Prochlorococcus marinus CUG1415: one gene and its partner. The protein of the gene in region 2 interacts with the protein of the main gene of each other region in a pairwise test. Links are inferred from orthologs where the notes say so. Each region holds a gene or a part of one and is shown on either strand. Other genes may lie near its edges.

Evidence for each region.
Region 1: the proteins of sfsA (region 2) and HA143_RS03185 interact in binary tests that used the Escherichia coli proteins (3 or more experiments, as listed by UniProt). The link is inferred for Prochlorococcus marinus CUG1415 from one-to-one orthologs.

What each region holds. Positions count from the first base shown.
Region 1 is NZ_JAAORL010000001.1:559,969-567,292, reverse strand. What follows is about bases 2,942-5,903. They hold HA143_RS03185 (glutamate-5-semialdehyde dehydrogenase), read right to left. Parts: upstream 5,097-5,903; coding sequence 3,786-5,096; downstream 2,942-3,785. Other genes in these bases: HA143_RS03180 (hypothetical protein), read right to left, coding at 5,163-5,903; HA143_RS03190 (dihydroneopterin aldolase), read right to left, coding at 3,412-3,774; HA143_RS03195 (esterase/lipase family protein), read right to left, coding at 2,942-3,406. Outside these bases: HA143_RS03205 (NAD(P)H-quinone oxidoreductase subunit 4), read left to right, coding at 1-714; HA143_RS03200 (M3 family metallopeptidase), read left to right, coding at 733-2,823; more of HA143_RS03195, read right to left, coding at 2,813-2,941; more of HA143_RS03180, read right to left, coding at 5,904-7,324. UniProt on the Escherichia coli protein: Catalyzes the NADPH-dependent reduction of L-glutamate 5-phosphate into L-glutamate 5-semialdehyde and phosphate. The product spontaneously undergoes cyclization to form 1-pyrroline-5-carboxylate.
Region 2 is NZ_JAAORL010000001.1:258,394-266,224, forward strand. What follows is about bases 2,558-5,508. They hold sfsA (DNA/RNA nuclease SfsA), read left to right. Parts: upstream 2,558-3,638; coding sequence 3,639-4,379; downstream 4,380-5,508. Other genes in these bases: murJ (murein biosynthesis integral membrane protein MurJ), read right to left, coding at 2,558-3,566; HA143_RS01435 (ammonium transporter), read left to right, coding at 4,560-5,508. Also shown: glyA (serine hydroxymethyltransferase), read right to left, coding at 1-1,160; HA143_RS01415 (hypothetical protein), read left to right, coding at 1,398-1,649; HA143_RS01420 (DUF3181 family protein), read left to right, coding at 1,665-1,949; more of murJ, read right to left, coding at 1,953-2,557; more of HA143_RS01435, read left to right, coding at 5,509-6,056; HA143_RS01440 (4-hydroxy-3-methylbut-2-enyl diphosphate reductase), read left to right, coding at 6,146-7,342; HA143_RS01445 (DoxX family protein), read left to right, coding at 7,447-7,831. UniProt on the Escherichia coli protein: Binds to DNA non-specifically. Could be a regulatory factor involved in maltose metabolism.

The DNA.
Region 1 (7,324 bases), 300 kb from region 2 along the record:
GTACATCTGCAAATTGCCCCTGCATTAATCATTCTTGGAATCATTAATATAATTTACGGGGCACTAAATGCATTCGCACAAGATAATGTTAAAAGAAGAATTGCATGTAGCTCAGTGAGTCATATGGGTTTCGTTCTCTTGGGGATTGGAGCAGTGGATGCTTTAGGGATTAGCGGAGCAATGCTCCAGATGATCAGTCACGGGCTTATTGCAGCAGCTATGTTTTTCGTTACGGGATCATTTTATGAAAGAACAAATACTCTTTCAATTCCAAATATGGGTGGATTAGCAAAGGTCTTGCCGATAACTTTTGCTTTTTTCTTAGCAAGCTCATTAGCTTCTCTAGCATTGCCTGGAATGAGTGGTTTTATTAGCGAAATAACTATATTTCTAGGTATCACAAGTCAAGAAGGCTTCAGTTCTATATTTAGATCAATCACAATTCTTATGGCAGCTATCGGTCTTGTACTCACTCCTATTTATTTACTGTCGATGTGTAGGAGAGTATTTTTTGGCCCCAGAATTCCTGCACTAGCTACAGTTAAAGAAATGAATGGTAGAGAATTGACAATTGGTTTCAGTTTATTGTTGCCTACTTTAGTGATAGGTTTTTGGCCAAAGATCGCCATAAATTTATATGAATCTTCAACTAATGCTCTCAGTCAGCAGTTAACTTTAGCTAAATTAGTAGGGATAATATCGAATATTAGTTAAGTTTAATTTGCCTTAAAAATGGAAACCTCAATTTTTAAATATGGAGAATTACCAGAATTTAAAAAATTCACTCCAGAAACTATAAATAAACAATTTCCAGGTGTATTAGAAAAGATAGGCAATGATTTCAAAAATATAGAGAAAAATCTATCTAATCATTTAATTCAGAACGATTTAACTTGGGATAAAGTAATAAATCCTTTAAATGAAGTCAATGAAGTTCTCAGGTGGAGTTGGGGGGTAATAAGCCACTTAAATGCAGTAAATAACTCTGAAAGTCTTAGAGATATTTATTCAAAATTTCTTCCCGAGATTATTAGCTTGAGTAACAGATTTGGGCAAAGTAAAATAATTTACAATTCTTTAGTCAAGCTTAAAGAGTCAAAAAACTTTGATCAAATCAAAAACAGAATTTTAGATAAAGAAATTCTTGAGATGCAACATAGAGGAATTTCACTACAAAAAAATGATCAAAAAGATTTCAATAAAATAGCAGAAGAGCTTGGCAAGCTATCAACAGATTTCAGCAACAACGTTCTTGATGCTACAAACAATTGGTTTTTAATTTTAAATAAAAAATCTGAAGTTGAAGGCCTTCCTGAACGAGTTCTAGAACTAATGGCCATATCAGCTCATAATCACTTAAAGAAAGATAGCCAAGTTAACTTTATAAATGGCCCTTGGAAATTAAGTCTAGATATTCCAACTTATACAGCTTTTATGACATATGCCACTGACCGAAAACTCAGAGAAAAACTCTATAAGTCATTTGTAAACAGGGCGTCTCAAGGAGAAAAAAATAATTCTCAAATTATTGAAGAGATATTATTTCTCAGAACTAAACAGGCTCATCTACTTGGGTATAAAAGTTGGGCAGAACTAAGTTTGTCAACGAAAATGGCCAAAGAAATTAAAAATGTTGAAACCCTTTTAGAGGAATTAAGAGAACCAGCTTTTAAAACCGCAAAATTGGAATTACAATCTCTCCACAAATTTGCTAAAGATAATGGATTTCCAAAATCCGAGACTATTGAGCCATGGGATATTAGTTATTGGTCTGAGATTCTTAGGAAGGAAAAGTTCAATTTAGATCAAGAGTCTTTGAGGCCTTGGTTCCCTCTAAATGATGTTTTAAAAGGTTTATTTAGACTAAGCGAAAGGTTATTTGAAATTAAAGTTGTCGAAGCAACTAATGAAGCACCTTCTTGGAATGATGACGTTTTGTTTTTTAATATCCTCGATAAAGAAGATAAAAAAATAGCATCTTTTTATCTCGATCCATATTCTAGACCGGAATCAAAAAGAGGAGGGGCCTGGATGGATGAATGTTTGAATAAAAATAATGTTGGCAATAATACCCTGCCTGTGGCTTATCTTGTTTGTAATCAGACTCCCCCATCAAAAGACAAACCTAGTTTGATGAGTTTTGAAGAAGTTCAGACACTTTTCCATGAATTTGGTCACGGTCTTCAACATATGCTTACTACTGTAAATCTCCCTCAAGCTGCTGGCATCAATAATGTTGAATGGGATGCAGTGGAACTTCCAAGTCAATTTATGGAAAACTGGTGTTTCCATAAAAATACACTATTGAATATTGCTAAACACTATCAAACAGGAGAAAAATTATCCGATGAAAACTTTGAGAAAATCTTAAAAAACAGGACTTTTAATTGTGGGATGGCAACTCTTAGACAACTTCATTTTGCGATTACAGATCTCAGATTGCACAGTAATATTGATAAAAACAAAGGTAAAACCGCAGATGAAATCAGAAGAGAAATTGCAGAACAAACAACTGTAATTGCTCCAATTCAAGAAGATCAATTCCTTTGTTGTTTTAGTCATATATTTGCAGGTGGATATTCTGCAGGATATTACTCATATAAATGGGCTGAAGTTCTAAGTGCTGATGCTTTTTCTATGTTTGAAGAAGCTGATCTGGAAAATACTGAAGATTTAAAGTTAATAGGAAAAAAATTTAAAGACACAATACTTAGTTTAGGAGGAAGCTTATCTCCACTAGAGATATTCAAACTATTCAGGGGGAGAGAGCCACAAACAGATTCCCTAATAAGACAATTGGGTTTGTCTGGAGCTACATCATAATTGTCTCAATTATTTTTTTAACAGAAGAATTATTTCTTACTAAATTTCTGTGTTTATATACTTTTACTGATATTTTTTCTCCTGAATTTAAATTAGTCCACCAGGAAGGAAAAACCATTAGATCCCAGTAAGTAAAAAAACTTATACACTCTACATCATCAAGAAAAATATCATTTTTTGCAAGTTCTCTCAAAAACTTACTATTTATTTTCATTTCTGATATTCCTCGAAAAGGGTATTTAGGTACTAATTGAGCCATCAATGTTCCTTTATGAGGGGAACCTAAAGATATTAATCTTCTTGTTCTTTTATATCCATTAAATTTTTGAAGCCAATATCTACCAATTATTCCTCCCATAGAGAATCCTAAAATATCTATTTCTTTTTCTAAACCGTATTTCTCTAATATTAATTCGTTCAACACATTTGTTAAATCAATAATAGAAGTCATTCCTAATGAATGATTAAGAGTTGGGGCGAAATATTCAATTCCAATTTCATCAAGTTTTGAGGTAATAGAAGAAAAAATAGTTGAAGTATTCCAAAGACCATGAATCAAAATAATGGGATTTCTTTTTTCCAAAACTTTTACTTGTTTTCAAGAATTCTTACTATTGAAACCTTCCCATCAAAACCAGTAATTGGAGGATTACATTTTGTCAAAATAATTTTAATTTTAGAAAGCTTAAATTCCTTATCAATAATTTCTAAAATTTCGTTTGAGTATTTTTCTATTGTGAAACAATATATTTTCTTTGATTGATATTTTAAAATTTCAACTAATTTTGAATAGTCAACTGTTTTTTTTATATCATCATTTGCAGTACACTTTTCAAAATCAGTCCACAAAAATATATCCAAACTAAATAGTTGACCTAATTGCCTTTCTTCATACAGGACACCCACTCTAGCCCAAAGTTTAATATTTTCAATTTTTAAAAATGTTTCCATCTTCAAAAAATTTAAAGATCCTTATGCGTATAGATAGCCTTCCCAGATGAAAAATCATCAACTATATTCCCATCTCCTTTTAGGAAATATTTATATGTAACCAAACCCTCTAGACCTACAGGTCCTCTTGGGGGCAGAGCTTGAGTTGATATCCCAACTTCAGCTCCGAATCCATATCTAAACCCATCTGCGAACCTAGTAGAGCAATTATGAAAAACACCTGTGCTATCAACTACATTCATAAAATTCTTAGCAGTATTTAAATTTTCAGTAATTATTCCATCTGTATGTTTTGAACTAAATTTTTGAATATGAGTGATTGCCTCCTCAAGATCATCAACAATTTTTATCGCTAAGATTAAATCTAAATATTCAGTTTGCCAATCTTCTAGACTAGCCTCATGTTTTAACCCTAATTCAACTGATCTTTCATCTCCAATCAATTTAACGTCATTAGAATTAAACAAAGGTATAGCCTTTTCTAGAAAGACTGGTGCAATTTCATTATGTACTAATAAAGTTTCAATAGAATTACATGCTGCAGGATATTGAATTTTACTGTCCAAAGCCACTGATAAAGCCATCTCGAGATTTGCCTCATTATCTATAAACAAATGACAAATTCCATCAGCATGACCTAATACGGGTATTCTTGTATTCTCCTGAATAAATTTTACTAATTCATTACTTCCTCTAGGAATTATTAAATTAATATATTTCTCAAGATTTAACATCGACATACTATCTTTTCTGCTTTTAAGTAAGCATATTGCATTTTTATCAAGGCCTGATTCCTGCAAACCCTGTTGCAATGCTTTGACTATTGCAGTATTTGTTGAATTAGCTTCACTTCCGCCCTTTAGCATAACTCCATTACCAGATCTTATTGCTAGAGAACTAATCTGCATTACAGCATCTGGCCTTGATTCAAAAATAACCCCTAGGACTCCGATAGGCACAGTTTTTCTTTCTAAGATCAATCCCTTGGATAGCTCTCTTCTGATTTGCACTTGATTTACAGGGTCAACCAAGTCTCCAACTTTTCTTACTCCTTCAATTCCTGAAGTTAATTTTTCTTTTGATAACTTTAATCTAGAAAGTAAAGCCTTTGAAATACCTTTCTTTTCTGCTCTTGTATAGTCCTCATGATTAGCCTCTAAAATTTCTGTAGTATTTTTCTCTAGATAATCAGCCATAAAATTTAAGGCTTTAATTCTATTGTTATTTTCAGTCTGACTTATTTTTATTGATGCCAAACGAACTTGATCAGCTTTTTCTAAAAGATCATTCTCTGGTTGAGAAACTTCAAAGATATTGGCCATAATAGTTTCTAGTTAAATTAATCATAATTCAAATTAACGATTCTTTAAACCAACTTTATTTATGACTTAATATCTCCAGAATAATTGCAATTGACTTTTCCAATCTCCTTTGGAATCAGTAGAACCTGTTACTTCCAAATCAATGTTTTCATTAAAGAATTCATTATGTTGTAAAGTTAAAATTCCTTGAGGTGGTATGTCATCTCTTCCTGGGATTGTTTGAATTGCAAAGTTTATCCAACCTTTATCAGTAATATCAAAACCAATTTCTGTGATCCATTCTTCTGAAGATTGTCCAATATTAGAAATCGACCCTTCACTATTTTCTAGATCTAAATTATCATTTGCGTAAATATTATTTAGAGAATCATTATTTTCTATTAATGCGGGGTATAAAGATAGCTGAAATCTTTCACTAAATGCATCTGCATTATTAATTCGAGAAATAAACGTACGATTAATTAAATTAGCTGAATTACCGCTCATTAAACCAATAATTTGAGAGCGGTTATAGCTGGGTGTACTCCTCAAAAAGATATTATTACTGGATCTTAATTCATCTAAGTATCCATAATATGAGGCCTCAATTCTTATAAGTCTTGTATTCCCAATACCAATCGCAGCAAAGTCTCTTGAATTATCATTAGTACTCAAATCAGTTGAAGAGTCATTTTCTTTGTCGTTTTGATTGATCTTTCTTATTGGTTCTGGAACTTTACTAATAAGAGAAAAATTAACTAAGGGAACCAAACAACTTCTTGATGCAAAAGCTAAATGGTTATCATTATTTTTATTTAGCTTAAATGGTGTTGTGTACAAATTAGCTATTCCATTCATAAGGTTAATACGACCTTGTAAGGATAAAGAACCACATTTCTTATCATCATCTTCTTTTAAATTAAATTCTTTTTTGTCAATATCTTCTTTTATTTTTCCATTTATTATTAAATCAGTGCCTGGAGGTTTAGTAGATAATTGAGTTTTAATTATATTTAAGTACTCTACTCTAAAGTTTGGTCCAAGTTTTAATTTCAAATTATCAAAGCTAAAAGTATGCAAATAACTTGGGATAATTTTCCTTAACTCAACTAAGCTAAAAGGGGTTTCATCAGATATTATTTCAATTTGATCATCATAATTCCAAGTCAGTTCTTCCCAATCTATTTTATTTTCCTTGCTTGCTAAATTAAAATTTTTTAATTTGTAAGAACCATCCCTCAAGGTTATATCCCCAGAAAAAATGGGTTTTAAAATTGATCCTCTTACATTTAAATTTGAGTCATAAATGTAGTTAAAATTTTCAGAAACTAGATTTAAGTTTTTTGTTTCTAAACTAATCTTTTTTTCAATTAAATCATCTTTTATAAAAAGAGGAAGAACTCCTGTAATGGATATAGTCCCTTTATCCTCGTCTGTTGCTTCAAATTCTATGATTTCAATATCATTTATTATTTTTGAATCTTTTTCATAAGAATTCCAAAAAACTCTCGAATTAATATTTCTTAAATTAGTATCTAGAATATCAACATCTGAATCAATTATATTCAATCTTCCAGATATTTCTGGCTTTTCAATTGAACCTCTAATTTTAAAGGTATAAAAAAGGTCTCCTTTCTTAAAATCAAAATAATCTTGAGATAAAAAATTGATAATATCAATAAATTGTTTGTCCCCGCCAAAAGTAAGTTTTAAATCTTTTTTTTCTGGTTTATTTTTTATTGGGATAGAACCTTTGAGGTATATAGGAATGTTGGAATTATCATATTTTAATTTTAAATTTGTTGTAACTATTTGATCATTAACCTTAATCTCTCCTTTGCTAAATTTAAACTTATTTTCATTAATTGATGTATTGATTGAATTTATTTCTTCTATTTCTAAGAAGTTTTTGTCAAGATCATACTCTAAATTAAAATTCAAAGTGCCATTTAAATCTATTGGGTTATCTAATAATAAGTTTAAAGTTTTCAGAGGGATTTTATCAACATTCAGTTCTCCATTACCTTTCATTAATCCTCCATTAAAACGCAACGAAATTTTTTCTTTTTTACTAATAGAGGTATTTCTATTTAATTCTATAGCGCCATCAAGGTAAGCATTTTTTATTTTTAAATTATTTTTTTCTTTAGCATCTATTAGTAATTCTGCATTATATCTACCATCGAATTTTTTAATAAGTTTCTTTAAATTATATTTATCCCCAGAATAAAGATTTACTGCATTATAGT
Region 2 (7,831 bases):
CTATCAGCAATAATTTCACCAACTTCAGCAAAAGCATCCTCATTAAAGCCTCTAGTAGTTAGAGCAGCAGTTCCCAACCTTAGTCCGCTGGTTACAAAAGGTGATTCAGGGTCAAATGGAACAGTATTTTTATTTGCAGTGATATTCACTTCACTTACAAGTAAGTCAGCAATCTTACCAGTCATATTGATACTTCTTAAATCGAGTAAAACAATATGGTTATCAGTGCCTCCGCTAACGATATTAATACCTCTATTTATTAAAGTTGAAGCTAGAACTTTTGCATTTTTTATTACTTGTTGGGAATAATTAACGAAATCTGGTTGCAAGGCTTCTCCAAATGCAACTGCTTTAGCTGCAATTATATGTTCGAGGGGCCCACCCTGAGTTCCAGGGAAAACAGATTTATCAAATTTCTTTCCAAATTCTGCATCTTTACACAAGATAAGTCCCCCTCTAGGCCCTCTTAATGTTTTATGAGTAGTTGTGGTTACTACATCACAATATGGTATTGGATTTGGGTGGAGTTTACTTGCTACAAGACCGGCGATGTGTGCAATATCAGCCATTAAGAATGCACCAACTTCATCTGCAATATTTCTAAATGACTCAAAATCGATTGTTCTTGGATAAGCAGAATATCCACATATGATTAATTTTGGTTTTGTTTCAAGTGCTATCTCTCTTATTTCATCAAAATTTAATTCACTAGTTTCTTTATTTACACCATAGTGAACTGCATTGAACCATTTACCACTCATATTTACTGGAGACCCATGAGTTAGGTGTCCACCATGAGATAAATCCATCCCCATGATTGTGTCGCCAGGTTTAAGTAGACTTAGGAAAACAGCAGCATTGGCCTGCGCTCCACTATGGGGTTGAACATTAGCCCAATTTGCATTAAATAATTTTTTCGCTCTCTGAATAGCTAATTCTTCGATTTCATCAACAAATTCACATCCCCCGTAATATCTTTTTTGGGGTAATCCCTCGGCGTATTTATTTGTAAGTACGGAACCTTGAGCCTGCATAACGGCAATTGATGCGAAATTTTCGCTTGCGATTAACTCAAGATGAGTTTCCTGCCTATTTTTTTCAGAGTTAATAAAATTTGATATTACTGGATCACTTTCTTTAAGATTTTGAAGGATATTCATTGAATTTGATAAGTAATACCCATAATATAGACGATATTTTTTAGAAAAATATAAAAAGAATATTTCAGAATTTAAAACGCGCCTGGAGAGATTCGAACTCCCGACACCCTGATCCGTAGTCAGGTGCTCTAATCCACTGAGCTACAGGCGCATAATTATGTAATATCTCTGTTTCAGGGTCTCTTAGTCAACTAGATTTCGGGTAAAATGTCTATTATTAACAATCTAATTATTAATATGCCTATAAAGTGGTACGGAAATGGTGACTCAGAAGATCCTATCTATAAACATTTTTCTCGAATAGTAAATTTTGTTATTCACTGCATGATATTTACTGCGATTGTAAGTGGCACGTGGCTTTTAAAAGAGATTAAATATGAAATCAGCTTTTTTAATAATTTTGCAATTGTCTGGTCAGTTCTTTTGGCCTCCCATTTACTTTTCGTAATTATCAAAAAACCAAAAGACACTTCAAAACAATCAACTTAAATTAATTTCTATGTTATGGACTCTCAGATAAGTATAAGTGATCTAGAAAATGTTATTTCCGAAAAGGTTTTTATAAAAATAGAAAAGTGGAATTTGTATCTTGGAGACGCTGGACTAGCTAGGAATCTTGCTATTGAATGTATCAGCAATAGAGATCAAGGCCCATTGGAGGCTGCAAAATTAAGTCTTAAAGCAATAAATGTAAAAGTAGGGGATGGTGTTAATAGTATTCCATTGATTAATTTAATCACTAACTCACAAATTCTAGAATTAGAAGAGATTTTGGAAAGTTTTTTTTAAAAACTAAATCTCTTTTTTTGAAACTTTAAATTTATTTACTTTCAAGAATTTTGTAAGTAAAAAATAAATCACAAAAAAAGTTAGGGTTCCAAATATTAATAATAAAAATTCTGCAAGATTTGAATTGAAGTTATTAGTAGTTTGGAGAATAGTAAAACAAAGTGTACTGTCTATAAATGCTGCTAATGACATGAGGCTAATTTTCTTCAATAAATCCAAGTTAGGTAAATGGATATCTTCATTTCGCAGATTAAAAGAAAGCAAAATACAGACTATAAGGTTGACTATTACTGAAGATAAAATTATTCCCACAACTCCGAAATTATATGGAGAAAGATTCCCAAAATTCTTAATTGGGGCACCAATTAAAAACCAATCAAAAAAAATATTAAATATTATCCCTGCAAATGAAGACTTAAAAGGGAAGTTTGTTTTTTCTATTGAATAGTAAGTTCTTACTAATAAATCTCTATAAAGATAAAATGGTATGCCAACTGCGTAAGCAATTAATATATTTTTTACTTTTAAAGTTGCTGAATAATCAAAAGATCCTCTTTGAAAAACTAATTGTACGATTTGATTATTGAATGTTATAAAAAATCCGGTTAAAAAAATAGCTGCCAAGAAACAGTACTCTACCCCAGATATCAATTTTTTTTGGAGACCTCTTTTGTCTTTTTCACTTCTTAATTTAGAGAATTTTGGAAGTAATGGCAGAATCAAGGAGTTAGATAATATGCCTAAGGGGGCTTGTATAAGAAAGTTGCCGTAAGCTAGTCCAGATGCTGCGCCTTGAAAACTTGAAGCAAAAAACATATCTATGAAAACATTAATTTGACTCAGACCTGATGAGATAGATGCAGGAATAATTAGTTTTAAAATCCTCCTCTGTTCATATTTAAATGTTTGGAAGTTAAATGATTGGAAGTTAAATGATTGGAAGGTTGATTGCAATCTCAAGAGGCCTATCTTATTTATTTCCCAAATTTGAACAACAAACTGAATTAAAGTTCCCGTCAAAGTTGCAAAAGCTAGTAATCCCGAAGAAGTGAAGAGATTTTTGGTTGTATTTTCTTGGTTGAAAGTCCAACTAAATAAAATAAAAAAAATAATAGTTAAGCTTGTTATGGCTGGGCTGATACTTGACAAGAAGAATTTTCTTCGTGAATTTAAGGCTCCAAAGCTTAAACCTATGAAGCCAGATAATGGGATACAAGGTGTAAGTATTCTTAATTGGTAAGTAGCAATAGTTTTGGCTTCGGAACTTAAATTGGGGGCTAATAATTCAATTAATAAACTAGAATTAAAGTAAATCAATATAGCTAAACCGAACAATATTATTGAAAGTTTAATGCTTACTTGAGTTAGGATGATTCCTCCATTTTTTTTGTTAAGAGGAGTTAAAACGGCGACTACTGCATTATGTAAAGGACCATTAATTCCGCCAATGATTATGAGCAAAAAACCTGGAATTATATAGGCATAATTAAATGCGTCGTATGTTATACCAACCCCAAAAGCAGCAGCTATAAATACTTGTCTTAAACATCCAGCTAATTTACTAAGACTAGTACCAAATGAAATTGAAAAAACATTATTTTTTAAAAATGAATGCATTTGGCTTTATCTAAAAATTTTTCAAGAAGAATAAGTTTCAATTATATTTGATTCTTAACTAAAGACATATTTATGAAAGATCGGATTATTGAATTTGACCCATTAATTGAAGGGGTTTTAATCAAAAGATATAAAAGATTTCTTGCAGATATTAAATTAGAAACTGGAGAGGTTGTAACTGCTCATTGTGCTAATACAGGTCCAATGAAAGGACTTTTGAGAGAGGGAGCAAAAGTAAGAATAAGTGTTTCCCCATCTCCAAAAAGAAAATTACCTTTTACTTGGGAACAGATATGTGTTGTTAATGCAAAAAATGAGGAGGTTTGGGTAGGTATTAATACTCTCTTTGCAAACAAGTTAATCAAAAAGGTTATTGAAAAAAATCTGCTAATAGAAAGAATAGGTGAAATAGAGAAAATTAAATCTGAAGTTCCCTATGGAAAAGATAAAAAAAGCAGAATTGACTTTTTTTTAACCCCAAAATCTTCAAATCCTGATAAACGTAACATTTACATAGAGGTTAAAAATACGACTTGGATTAAAGAAAATGTAGCTCTATTCCCAGATACAGTAACGAAAAGAGGCCAAAAACACCTCATAGAATTAAAAGAATTGATTCCTGAAAGTAAAAGTGTTTTAGTACTTTGTATTACTAGAAAAGACGCTAATTTCTTTGCGCCTGGAGATGATGCAGATCCCTTATATGGCAATCTTTTTAGAGAATCTTTGAGTGCAGGAATGATATCCATACCATGCTCCTTTGAATTTCATAAAGACCATGTATCATGGAATGGAATTAAACCTTTGAAATAAATAAAAAACTTGATATTTTTAAATTCTAAAAAAAAATAGTTTTTAAATTAACAAATATAGCCTTGTGAAGCAACTATAAAATCGGTAGCAACGACTACTAGACACTAATAAGTTTTTTGAGCAAAATTGAATGTGAAAGGAAACAGAATAATCTGTTTTTTTTGACAATTAAAATTATTTATGACCACTGCTTTGCATTCGCGGCCAGGACGCAGCAAGAAACTTCAAGAGGCTAGCCTTATTGAAGGACCTATGCTACTCCTGCGCAGCATACGTGGCTTTAGAACCAATCGCTCATTGATTTGGTTAGCCACCGTTCCAGTAGCACTTTTCGGCTTAAGTATCTTCACTTTTGCTGCTAAAGCTGGCCCTGGTCTCGGAGACTTAACAGGACCTCAGGCTGCTACTTTTTTAGCTGACAACTTATGGTTGTTCGTAGCTACTATACTTGTGATCTTCATGAACGCAGGCTTCGCCATGGTTGAAGCTGGTATGTGTAGATCAAAAAATGCTGTAAACATTCTTGCTAAAAACCTTTTTGTATTTGCACTTGCCGTAACTGCATATTGGTTTATTGGATACTCATTAATGTATGGGGATTCTGTAGCAGGAGGATTTTTATACTTTAACGGACTATTTCTAGACCCTGATCCTTCTGATGCGCTTGCTTGTGCTGCAGGAGTTATTGATGATTGTTCTGTTTTAGTACCATCTGTAGACTTTCTTTTCCAAGCAGCATTTGCTGGAACAGCTGCAACTATTGTTTCTGGATTAGTTGCTGAAAGAGTTAAATTCGGAGAGTTTGTTATTTTTGCAATTGTTCTCTCTGGAATCATTTATCCTATTTCCGGTAGCTGGCAATGGAATGGAGGTTTCCTTTCAGAGCTAGGCTTTATCGATTTCGCAGGATCATCTATTGTTCACTCAGTAGGTGGTTGGGCTGGTTTAGTCGGAGCAATGATGCTCGGGCCAAGGATAGGTAAATATGTTGATGGTAAGGCTCAAGCAATGCCTGGCCACAGCATGGCTATTGCTACTTTAGGTGCCTTAATCCTTTGGATTGGTTGGTATGGCTTTAACCCTGGTTCAGAGCTCGCTATGGATGAATATGTAGCATACGTAGCTGTTACAACCACACTTGCTGCCGCAGGTGGAGCTATTGCTGCAACCGTCTTATCTACCTTAACTTCAGGAAAACCAGATTTGACAATGATCATAAACGGTATTCTTGCAGGTTTGGTTAGCATAACTGCAGGTTGTGGAAATATGACTTTCGCAGGGTCTTGGGTTGCAGGGGCAGTAGGTGGAATTATTGTTGTATTTGCAGTAGCTGCATTAGATGCTGCAGAAATTGATGATCCAGTTGGTGCTTTCTCAGTCCACGGAGTTTGTGGAGTTTGGGGAACTGTCGTTATTGGTCTATGGGGCGTAGAAGGAATGGATCCTGGCGCTGCTGGAATAGGTATTTTTAACGGCGGTGGAATCAACCAATTTCTTGTTCAAGCTTTAGGAGCTGGGAGTTATGCAATATGGACATTGGTTACATGTTGGATTGCTTGGTCTATAATTGGAGGATTATTCGGTGGAATCCGGGTATCTGAAGAGGAAGAGACTCAAGGTTTAGATATTGGAGAGCATGGAATGGAAGCATATCCAGACTTTGCATCCGCTAAATAATCTAACTTAAAATTGATTTTAGAAACCTGACTTATGTCAGGTTTCTTTTTTTTTATAAAAAATTATTTAAAATGTTGTAATATCTAAAGATGGATACTCAAGCTTTTAGAAGATCTCTTCATCATTCTGATAGATACAATAGAAGAGGTTTCGATTCTCCAACAAAAAGAGCTCAAGCATTAGAAGAAGCTTACCAAAGTGATTTGATAACTTCTATAAGAGATAATGGTTTTACTTACACTAAAGGCAGGCTAAATATTAAATTGGCCCAAGCCTTTGGTTTTTGTTGGGGAGTTGAAAGAGCTGTAGCAATGGCTTATGAGACTAGGAGGCATTACCCTAATGAGAATATTTGGATAACAAACGAAATAATTCATAACCCCTCAGTTAATGATCATTTAAGAAAAATGAATGTAAAGTTCATTTCAGCTAAAAATGGAATCAAAGATTTTTCGTTAGTTTCTAATGGGGATGTAGTTATATTGCCTGCTTTCGGAGCTACTGTTCAAGAAATGAAACTCCTTCATGAGAAAGGATGTCATATCATAGATACAACTTGTCCTTGGGTCTCTAAGGTTTGGCATACTGTTGAGAAACATAAAAAACATGTCTTCACCTCTATAATTCATGGAAAATTTAAGCATGAAGAGACTCTTGCTACTAGCTCATTTGCAGGCAAGTATTTAGTTGTACTTGATTTAGAAGAAGCAAATTATGTATCTGAATATATTCTGGGCAGAGGAAATAGAAATGAGTTTATGAACAAATTTGCTAAAGCTTGTTCTAATGGATTTGATCCAGATAAAGATTTAGATAGAGTAGGAGTCGCTAACCAGACAACTATGCTTAAGAGCGAGACCGAGGAAATTGGAAAGGTTTTTGAAAGAACGATGTTAAAAAAATTTGGACCAGCAAAAGTGAATAGTCACTTTTTAGCATTTAATACAATTTGTGATGCAACTGAAGAAAGACAAGATGCAATGTTTTCTTTGGTTGATGAAGACCTTGATATCTTGGTCGTTATAGGCGGCTTTAATTCGTCAAATACAACTCATTTACAAGAAATAGCAATTACGAAAAATATTACTTCTTTTCACATAGATACTCCAGAGAGAATATCAGTTGCAGAAAACTCAATATTACATAAACCACTAGGATTAGATTTAGAACTTAAAAATAATTTTTTACCTAATGGGAATATTAATGTTGGAATTACCTCCGGTGCATCTACTCCTGATAAAGTTGTTGCAGATGTTATTGAAAAGTTAATTGATATAGCTTCCTAAATTTGTAATGCCATTTATGACTTTGCTTAGTTTTTTTAATTTATTACTCAGATATTTCCTAAAGATATACTTTATTAACTAGAATAGTTAAAAATTATTGAAGTATGGAAGACAAAACACAAACTAATCAGGTTCAAACAGCAGCCAGTATGAATAGAACTAAAGCCCCCCAAAAAGTTGAAGTTGTAGTTGCTAATTCATCTTCAGGGTCAGAAGTAAATATTCTTGGAGAACTATCAATTTTTGTTTTACGCATCGGTTTTTGTGCTTTGATGATTCATCATGGCCTAGAGAAACTTCAAGATCCGCAGGGTTTTGCAGAATTTGTAGTTAGTAAGTACTTTCCATTTTTGCCAGGTGATCCTGTTGTTTGGACTTTTGGAGCAGCTATCACTCAATTAGTTTGCCCTCTAGGACTGGCTTTAGGTCTTTTTGCAAGGCTTTCTTCTCTTGGACTATTATCTACAATGGTATTTGCGGTTTATTTTC